Regions from separate parts of the Exiguobacterium sp. JMULE1 genome, predicted to be linked through region 3. Evidence: riboswitches for the same ligand, from Rfam matches in the RefSeq annotation. Region 3 holds a riboswitch; each other region holds the start of a gene.
The links. A riboswitch is a leader RNA that binds a small molecule or an ion and turns the genes downstream of it on or off. The one in region 3 is predicted to bind thiamine pyrophosphate.
Positions count from the first base shown of each region.

Region 1: it holds a riboswitch for thiamine pyrophosphate, as region 3 does, so the genes downstream of both, thiT (energy-coupled thiamine transporter ThiT) here and thiD (bifunctional hydroxymethylpyrimidine kinase/phosphomethylpyrimidine kinase) in region 3, are expected to answer to the same signal.
Region 2: it holds a riboswitch for thiamine pyrophosphate, as region 3 does, so the genes downstream of both, EXW93_RS05950 (thiamine phosphate synthase) here and thiD (bifunctional hydroxymethylpyrimidine kinase/phosphomethylpyrimidine kinase) in region 3, are expected to answer to the same signal.

Region 1 is NZ_SGWC01000002.1:1,895,099-1,898,375, reverse strand. It holds gene pknB (Stk1 family PASTA domain-containing Ser/Thr kinase) at 1-170, shown strand, start outside; gene rsgA (ribosome small subunit-dependent GTPase A) at 196-1,101, shown strand; gene rpe (ribulose-phosphate 3-epimerase) at 1,104-1,760, shown strand; TPP riboswitch at 1,783-1,892, shown strand; gene thiT (energy-coupled thiamine transporter ThiT) at 1,954-2,514, shown strand; gene EXW93_RS10290 (thiamine diphosphokinase) at 2,516-3,118, shown strand; gene EXW93_RS10285 (amino acid permease) at 3,173-3,277, opposite strand, start outside.
Region 2 is NZ_SGWC01000002.1:1,129,011-1,132,287, reverse strand. It holds gene EXW93_RS05955 (FAD-dependent oxidoreductase) at 1-776, opposite strand, end outside; gene EXW93_RS05950 (thiamine phosphate synthase) at 773-1,366, opposite strand; TPP riboswitch at 1,449-1,551, opposite strand; gene nagZ (beta-N-acetylhexosaminidase) at 1,608-2,828, opposite strand; gene EXW93_RS05940 (OsmC family protein) at 2,825-3,250, opposite strand.
Region 3 is NZ_SGWC01000002.1:482,353-485,629, forward strand. It holds gene EXW93_RS16345 (hypothetical protein) at 1-247, shown strand, start outside; gene EXW93_RS02660 (murein hydrolase activator EnvC family protein) at 295-1,275, shown strand; TPP riboswitch at 1,340-1,450, shown strand; gene thiD (bifunctional hydroxymethylpyrimidine kinase/phosphomethylpyrimidine kinase) at 1,566-2,369, shown strand; gene thiM (hydroxyethylthiazole kinase) at 2,350-3,117, shown strand; gene thiE (thiamine phosphate synthase) at 3,107-3,277, shown strand, end outside.

The DNA of each region.
Region 1 (3,277 bases), 1.4 Mb from region 3:
ATGCAAAAGGAAAGCGGACCGTCATCGAGGAATCGATTGATCAAGATGAGACATTTGACGTGCCGGTGACGATCGATCCGGGAGAAGAAGGAAAAATTACGATCTATAAAGACGATACGGTGTATCGTTCAAAAACCATCACGTACAATCAAGCAAAAGACGCACAATGAATGTGATGAAAAAGGAGTGCATAGGATGACGGAACAACGCATCGAAGAGAATCGAGAAGGAACGATCATACGCCTGCAGGGTGGCTTTTATGATGTCATGACACCAGAAGGAGAGGTCCGTTCACGGGCAAGAGGGAATTTCCGAAAACGCGGCATCAGTCCAGTCGTCGGAGACGAAGTCGTTCTTCATATCGAAAGTGAGACGGGATATATTCTCGAAGTGAAGGAGCGGGACAACTTTTTAGTACGCCCTCCAGTCGCGAATATCGACCAGGCATTGCTCGTCGTCTCGGCGGCAGAACCTGATTTTTCAGCGCACTTGCTCGACCGATTTCTCGTCTTGATCGAAGCGAAGGAAATCCAACCCGTCATCCTGTTAACGAAGATGGATTTACTTGACGAAGTCAAAGGACCGGCTGTCCGAGAGGCGATTGCCGCTTACCGGAAGATTGGGTATACGGTCATCGAGACATCAAGTGAGACGTTGACGGGTGTTGAGCAAGTCCGTCCGTTACTTGCTGGAAAAACGAGCGTTCTCGCCGGACAATCCGGTGTCGGGAAAAGTTCATTGCTCAATGCACTGGAGCCCTCTCTTGATTTAGAAACAAGTGCGATCTCGAAATCACTCGGACGCGGACGTCATACGACGCGCCACGTCACATTAATGCCGCTTGCCGAAGGATTGATTGCCGATACGCCAGGTTTCTCGAACCTCGATTTTCCGTATGATATGGAAATCGAGGATGTACGGTGGAGTTTTCCTGAATTCGTCGCTGTACAAGATGATTGTAAATACCGAGGTTGCTTGCATTTGAATGAACCCGGTTGTGCCGTAAAGGAAGCCGTCGAAGCCCAAGAAATCATGTCCTCTCGTTATGAGAACTATGGTATGTTTATAGACGAAATCAAGAATCGAGCCCGGAGGTATTGAAGATGATTAAAATTGCACCATCGATCTTATCAGCAGATTTTGCGAATCTTGAGCGTGATGTCAAAGCAGTCGAAGCAGCAGGCGCGGACTATATCCATTTTGATGTCATGGACGGTCAGTTCGTACCGAACATCTCATTTGGATTACCTGTGCTTAGCAGCTTACGTCAAAAGACGGATATGATTCTCGATGTCCATTTGATGATTGACCAGCCAGAACGTTTCGTTGAAGATTTCGTCAAGGCAGGAGCTGACATCGTGACGTTCCACGTCGAAGCGACGAATCATGTCCATCGTGTCTTGCAACAAATCAAAGCAGCGGGCGCAAAGGCAGGAGTCGTCTTGAATCCCCATACGCCATTATCAACGATTGAACACGTCCTTGAGGATGTCGATATGGTTTTATTGATGACTGTCAATCCGGGCTTCGGTGGACAAGCCTTCATCGAGCGTGTCATGCCGAAACTCGCAGCACTTGCGCAAATGAAAGCAGATCGTGGTCTGACATTTGAAATCGAGATTGACGGTGGCGTCAATCCGGAAACGGCAAAGCTTTGCATCGATAACGGTGCGAACGTTCTCGTCGCAGGATCAGCAATCTACAATGCACCAGATTATGCGGAAGCGATCACTAGCATTCGTCAAGGGGCTGCCGTATAATAAGAACGAGAAAACGAAATATGATGACCGCAAGGGGTGTCGCTTGAAAAGCGGCTGAGAGGAGTCTTTTAGACTTTAACCCTTCGAACCTGTTCCGTTCAAACGGACGTAGGGATGTGGCGCACGCAGGCAGTACGGCGTTCGTCGTACTGCCTTTTTGCGTCCTCTCGTACAATGAAGGAGGAAAAATAACATGAAACGGTTACAAATGATGATGGAAATTGCCATCTTTGCCAGTCTCGGAGTCGTCTTTGATTTACTGATTCCATTCAAAATGCCACAAGGAGGCTCAATCAGCTTAGCGATGTTACCGATCTTCGTCATGGCATTTCGCCATGGTGTCGTTGGAGGGGTCGTTACGGGAGCGCTTGTCGGTACGATTCAATTGATGTTCGCTCCACAAGTCTTGACGATCGTTCAACCGATGCTTGACTATACGATTGCGTATGGTGTCGTCGGATTAAGTGGTCTGTTCGCGCGTCAAGTCAGACTAGCCGCGCGCAATGGACAAAAGAAAAGCTTGATGGCGTTCGTTCTCCTGGCGACGTTATTAGGCGCAGGACTCCGTTATATCTGTCATGTCATCAGTGGAATCGTCTTTTTTGCCGAGTATGCCGAAGGTCCAGTCGTACCGTATTCATTGATTTATAACGCGACATACATGGTACCGTCTTACGTTCTTTGTGGTGTCGTTGCGGGTCTTTTATTCACGACTGCGCCACGCTTACTCCGTTATTCGGCACGAGGCGTCTGAGATGCGGGCGATTCTCGTCTGTGCCGGTCCGCGAGAAGAAGCGCCGGATTTACGGACGTTTTGTCAGCCAGGTGATTTTATCGTCGGTGTTGACGGTGGTGTTCAGACGATTGAATCGTTTGGGCTGACATGCGACCTGACGATTGGTGATTTTGATTCGCTTGGTTATGTACCAGAAGGGGCAATCGTTCATCCGGCCGAGAAAGATGAAACGGATCTCGAACTGGCACTTCGTACAGTCTCAGAGAAGAAACAGTTTGAGGATACCTTCATTATCGGGGCGACAGGTGGGCGGCTCGACATGACCGTCCAAAATGTATATTTATTGAAGCGATACCCAGAGGCACGACTCGTGACGAAACGAGAAGAGGTACGATACTTGGCTGAGGGAACGTATGCAGTCGAAGCAGGGAGCTATTATTATCTTTCGTTCATTCCACTCGTACCATCGACTTTAAGCTTATCCGGAGTCAAATATCCACTTGATGCACATCCAGTACCGGTCGGAGGTTCCTTGACCGTCAGTAATGAATGGTGTGCGTCAGAAGCGAAGGTAGAGCTCCATCAAGGAGAACTATTGATGATGCGGACGCTTAAGGAATAGCACAATCATAGGAAAGAGGCCGTGGATGACTCCGCGACCTCTTTTTGTATGAAATTATTCTTCGAGTTGAGAAGGGGCGACACGGATGTCGCTTTGGGCGGATAGATGTTTTCCTTTGACGAAGAGATGATAACTTCCCCACATGACGAGGAAGAAAGG
Region 2 (3,277 bases), 650 kb from region 3:
CCGGACCAGACTTCTTCGATGACCGCGTCACGAATCGGTGGATACAGTCGTTCTGCTGCTTGAAGCAGTGACATGATCCCAGCGACACTGACGCCGACCGTCTCGTCGTGCGGCAGTTCGGTCGCACCGATCAAAATCCGTCCGTCAGCTTTTGGCACGAGGTAGACGGCTTCATCAAACAGAATCGAGCGTAACGGCTGACCCGCGAGACGGACGGCGAGACACTCCCCTTTGACCCCATATGTCGCGATCGAATTTCCGACTGTATCGAGCAAGGCTTGCGACCCGCGTCCGGCAGCGACCGTCACTGTTCGTCCGGTCCACGTTCCTGCGTTCGATTCGATCCTGATGAAGTCATCGTTCTCTTCGATGCGTGTGACATCTACCTGTTCTTCAATCGATATGCCACGTGCGTGTAAGGCATACATCAATGCAGTCGTCAGTCGTCGTGGATCGATTTGACCGACAGCTGGAAACAGATGCTCGCGTCCTTTACGTTTTAACAAAAACGGTTGTTCCCGGTACCCACAATCGATGCCTGTCTCTCGCTCGAGTCGACGTGCAAGCAACGGATACAGACGACGACTACGTGCGGCAAGTGCATGCAATTCCGCCCTCAGCTCGATGTCCGTCGCGAGCATCCCGGCAGCTGCGCGGCTCGTTCCTCGTCCGCATGTTCCACGTTCTAAGACGACGACGGATTCATTCTGACAGGCGAGACCATAAGCAAGCGTCAACCCGATGACTCCACCGCCGATGATGATGTGATTCGTCATACGCGAACCCCCTGATAACGCTTGACGGCGGCGAGTGGATCCGATTGACCGAGAATACCCGATAAGACGGCGATTCCGGTTGCCCCGGTCGCTGCGATTTCAGGCATGCATTCTGGTGTAATCCCACCGATCGCAATGACTGGTTTCGTCGTGAAGGTGACGACTTGCTTTAATGCGTCGATCCCTCGGGGTGGTAGGTCCGGCTTCGACGCTGTCGGATAAATATGACCGTACAGCAGTCGGTCGGCTCCTTCCGCTTCTGCTGCCAGTGCCTCTGCTAGTGAATGGACCGATTTCCCGATGACGAGATTCGGAAAATGACGTCGCACATCGCGGACACGCAAGGAACGGCGCGTCAGCTGCACACCGATGCCGGCGACATGGGCGACGTCGACCCGGTCATGAACCGTTAACTGTTCAGGCGAATAACCATGCCCAAGGAGTGCTTCAATCAGATCAAGTAATTCTGCCGCCGATAAGTTCGGTTCACGTAGATGCAGCTGATCCGTATAGGGTTGAAGTGATTGAAAGGTCTTTATTTCGTCAAGCGGATGAATGGATCCCGTCGAAATCAGATGTAAACGCATCATGTTCTTCCTTTCCATACGAAAAAGGACCACTCCCGATGTTGAAGGGAGTGGTCCGAAAATGCGCTGAAGCGCTAAGGATATCTAGGGTTTCGAGCCACTTCCCTCCGCTAGTACGAACTAGATCAGGTTCAAAGGGTCCGGATACTTCCGTCTCAGTCTGCTGGGAGACTCCCCTAGTGTCTTTTCGTGTTTAATTGGCTTGCCCCATTAGTCTAGCATGAGTCGCTTTGCTTCGCTAGTCCTAGTTGAGCGCTTCCACTTGCTGAATCAGCTCCGATTTCGTCGGTCGCTGTTGCTCTTGGCTGTCGGCATACGTCTGCTTTAGCTTCAGGATGCGCATTACTTTAGCATCGAGCATCTCCGGCGTCAGCGTTTGGTCTTTGACGGCTTGCATCACTTCAGCATGAACTTTTGCGTAAGCACCTGCCTCTGAAAACATCGCCATATCAGCTCCATTGACGAGCGACTGACGTGCCGCTTCTGCGAGACCATATCGTTTCGTGATCGCTCCCATGACGAGATCATCCGTGATGATGACACCGTTGAATCCGAGTTGCTGACGCAAGAGGTCAGTCAAGATCGGCTTTGAGAGCGAGGATGGATTCGTATCGTCATACGCGGGATAGAGAATATGGGCAACCATCACCATCTCGGCGCCCTCTTGAATCGCTTCTTTAAACGGTAACAGTTCCGTCTGCTTCAGTTCTTCCTTTGATGCCGTCACTTTCGGTAGCCCGACATGGGAATCGACACTCGTATTGCCGTGACCGGGAAAATGTTTGACGACCGGAATCGTTCCCGTCTCCTGCATCCCGTGCATCAGGGCCGTACCAAGCGTCGCGACGGTCTTCGGATCAGCACTGAACGCACGGTCGCCGATGATCGGATTGTTCGGATTACTGTTGACGTCTAGGACCGGTGCGAAGTCCATGTTGAAGCCATAAAATCGTGACAAATGTCCGAGCGTACGTCCGATATCTTCCATTTTCGCATCATCTGCTCCTTGCGCCATCCGTTGACTCGTCGGTAGACGTAATCGTTGATCCGGTACCCGGCTGACCCGTCCGCCTTCTTCATCGATCCCAACAAACGCATACGGTTTTTGATTCGTCTCTTGAATCGCACGTGTGAACGTCAAGAGTTGTTCTTCTGACGTGATGTTTCCGCCGAGCAATAAGACCCCGCCAATCGCATGCGTCTGTAACAATTTCCGGTCAGCTGCTGAAAGTTCCGTGCCGGCGACTCCGATATAGAGCAGTTGATCGATTTTTTCTGACGTCGACATCGCTTTTAATTGTTGCTTTAGTTTTGCTTGTTGTCGTTCTTCTTTCGTCGGCTCAGGCTTCGGTTTCTTTTCTTCTGTCGGTTGTTTCGATTCCGGTTGTGATGATTTCGTTGGTTCCGTCGTCTCCTGCGCACACCCTGCAAGCAACAGGCAACCGATCAGTACGACTTTCTTCACAAAGGATCCTCGCTCCGGACACCATTGATCGAATAATAGACGGAAATCTCAGCGTTCAGGGATTGCGAGACCGAACAATATTTATCCTTTGATAACGAGATGGCGCGACGGACCTTATCTTCCGGGAGATCTCCTTCGAGCCGGTAATGAATCGAGATCGACGTAAAACGCCGCGGATGGTCCTCTGCCCGTTCTCCTTCGATATCCATTTCGAAATGGGTGATCGTCAAGCGCATCTTCTCTAAGATCGAAACGATATCAATTCCGGTACAGCCGGCAACGGCATGTAGCAGTAGCTCAGTCGGTCGCGGCGCTTGATTTTCACCCCCGTTTTCGGGTGCTGCATCCATCGCCAGGTGATGCCCTGATTCCGTCTGTCCACTAAACCCCATCTGTTTGTTCCATGTCACTGTCGCTTGCATCGTTTCCACTCCTTTATAAGTAGTCTT
Region 3 (3,277 bases):
GCTAAAAAAACTAATTTCTACCATTGTTTTAGGGGCATTACTTACAACAGGTACACAACCGATCGCGGCAGCAACGATTAAAGAAAAAAAGGCAGAAAATGCCGCTGAACAACGTAAATTAGAAAAAGAGATTAAAAAGCAAGAAGCTAAAATTTCAAAAGAACAACGTCAAATCAATCGAATCGACGCAGCGATTAACGAAAAGATTTTCCAAGTTTCCGAAAAAATAAACAAATTAAACAGTTAAGCAATCGAATCGATGAGTTAAAGGCAGACATCGTTCGTTACGAGGAGATGCTACAGAAGCAGGAAGAACTTCTCGGTGATCGTTTACGTGTTTTCCAAGAAAACGATGGAAACTCGATTAAGTGGGAAGAAGTCATTTTTGGATCAAAGGATTTAGGTGATTTATTCAGCCGAGTCATGGCGGGTAAAAAGATTGCTGAACAAGATGATAAAATGATTTCAGATTACATCGCGACACAAAAAAAATTAGCAGAAGCAAAACAAGCACTCGTTGAGAAAAAAGCGGAGCAAATGCAAGAAAAGAAAGTATTGCTTGAACAAAAAAAAGCGTTGAAAGCTCAAATGAAAGAGCGTAGTGCTACACTCAAAAAATTACGAAAAGGGAAGACGAAGTTTACGACAGAACTGTTAGACGCAAAAGAACTGCAAGCGACTCTCGAAGCGCAAGAACGTGCGATTGCGGCAGCGAAGGCAGCGGCTAAAGCAGCGGCTGAAAAAGCAGCAGCAGAGAAAGCGGCAGCTGAAAAAGCTGCTAAAGCAAGTGCTCAAGCAGCAAAACAAGCCAATAAGAATACAGAATCAACAAGTTCAGATACAACACCAATCGCTTCAGGTGGTGGGAAATTTGTCCGACCATCTTCTGGTGGGGTATCACAAGGGTTCGGACCAGCTAGTGGAGCAAATGGTTATACATTCCATAATGGCGTCGATTTCAAAGGTCCCGTCGGATCTCCGATCGTCGCAGCAGCAGCCGGAACCGTCATTACAGCATCAGGTGGTGGACCTTACGGAAACCACGTCATGATTTCGCATTTCTTGGATGGAAAAGTCTATACGACGGTTTACGCTCATATGAGCTCATTATCTGTTCATGCAGGACAAACGGTCTCTCAAGGTCAGCAAGTCGGAACACTTGGTAGTACAGGAAATTCAACAGGACCACACTTACATTTCGAACTACATGTCGGAGGTTATCAATATAGTGCTTCTTCTCCTCTGAATGCAGTGAATCCATTGGCATATCTGTAATCAAAAAACGGGCTTCGGCTCGTTTTTTTTTGCTGCTATGCTACAGTTAAGGCGAAACGAATACTTGAGCAACTAGGGGAGCTGGAGGAATCCGGCTGAGAGGAAAACCAATCTGTTTTCGACCCTATTACCTGAACTGGATAATACCAGCGTAGGAAAGTTGAGCCGAACGGATACCGGAATGCGTGTATAACGCTTTCGTATAGCGTCGACTGCTTTTTTACAGCGGTCGACGCTTTTTTTGTCGGTCACGACTCCCTTACATTGCTCGATGGGAAGGTGAAAAGAACATGAAACATGTACTGACGATTGCAGGATCCGACTCCGGTGGTGGAGCTGGGATTCAAGCAGATTTAAAAACCTTTTCGGCTTTAGGCGTTTATGGAATGAGCGTCCTGACAGCTGTCACGGCGCAAAATACACTGGGTGTTCAAGCGGTGGAAGAGTTATCTCCAGAAATCGTAGATGCCCAGTTAACGTCGATTTTCTCAGACATTCGTGTCGATGCGATCAAAATCGGAATGGTCTCGAATGCGCAGACGATTCGTGTCATTGCTACACATCTCCGCAAACAGACAGTTCCGATCATATTAGATCCCGTCATGGTCGCTAAAGGGGGACATGCCTTATTACGGACGGAAGCCGAACAAGCATTGATTTCGGAGCTTTTACCGCTTGCGACACTCGTCACACCAAATTTACCGGAAGCGGAGCGTTTAACAGGACGATCGGTCACCAATCTAGATGAAATGCGACTGGCGATGCATCAATTAGCTACACAGACAGGGGCAGTATTACTAAAAGGTGGACATCTCTCAGGAGCTGCGACGGATTTGTTGTTTGATGGGGAAGTAGAACACCGCTTCACATCGGAACGGTTAGACAATCAACATACTCATGGAACTGGTTGTACCTTATCTGCGGCGATTGCGGCGCGGATGGCGCTTGGAGAAGATTTGACAGATAGTGTAAGACAAGCAAAGAGCTATGTCACGGAGGCGATTCGTCATGGATTTGCTCTCGGACAAGGTATTGGACCGACACATCATTTTCATTCACTTTGGAGGGATACACATGTTTACGACCATTCTTGAACACAAACCACTCATTCACCATCTGACGAACACGGTAACGATCAACGACTGCGCAAACGTCACACTCGCTGTTGGAGCATCACCCGTCATGGCGGAAGACATTCGCGAAGTAGAAGAGATGGTTAGACTCGCGCAAGCCCTTGTCTTAAACATTGGTACGATCGATGCAGACATGCAAGCAGCTCAACGACTTGCAGCCGGTGAAGCGGGACGTTTGAATGTCCCGATCGTTCTTGATCCAGTTGGAGCAGGGGCAACGACATTACGTACTGCCTTTTCTAAAGAACTCATTAATCTCGGGTGTACGGTCATCAAAGGAAATACTTCTGAAATCAAGACGTTACTTGGGGAAGACGGACGAACTAAGGGAGTCGATGCTGCGGGAGATGCAATGATGGATCGAGAAAGTATTCGTGCATTCGCTCGCAAACACAAATCTGTCCTCGTCGTGACAGGTCCGAACGACTATATCACGGATGGAACGCGCGAAATGGAATTACATGTAGGAACACCTCGTCTAGGAGACATCACGGGTACGGGCTGTATGACGGCTTCCTTGATTGCGAGCTTCCTCGGCGCAGGATATACGGCGTTTGAGGCGGCTGTTCACGGAACATTCGTCATGGGAAAAGCAGGAGAACAAGCAGTCTCTGCGCAAGGTCTTGGTGATTTTAAACGAGAATTGTTCAATGCGATCAGCCTCATGACGGAGCAAGAACTGGTGGAGGTGACAGAACGTGTCAATTGATTACTCCATCTATGCAGTGACGGATCGTCGTTACCATCCTGGCGTCGCGATCGAGACGGTCGTTGAGGAAGCTGTTTTAGGTGGTGCGACGATCGTGCAACTACGAGAAAAAACCGCACAAGGAAAGGAATTCTACGATCAGGCAGTTCGGTTGAAGAGA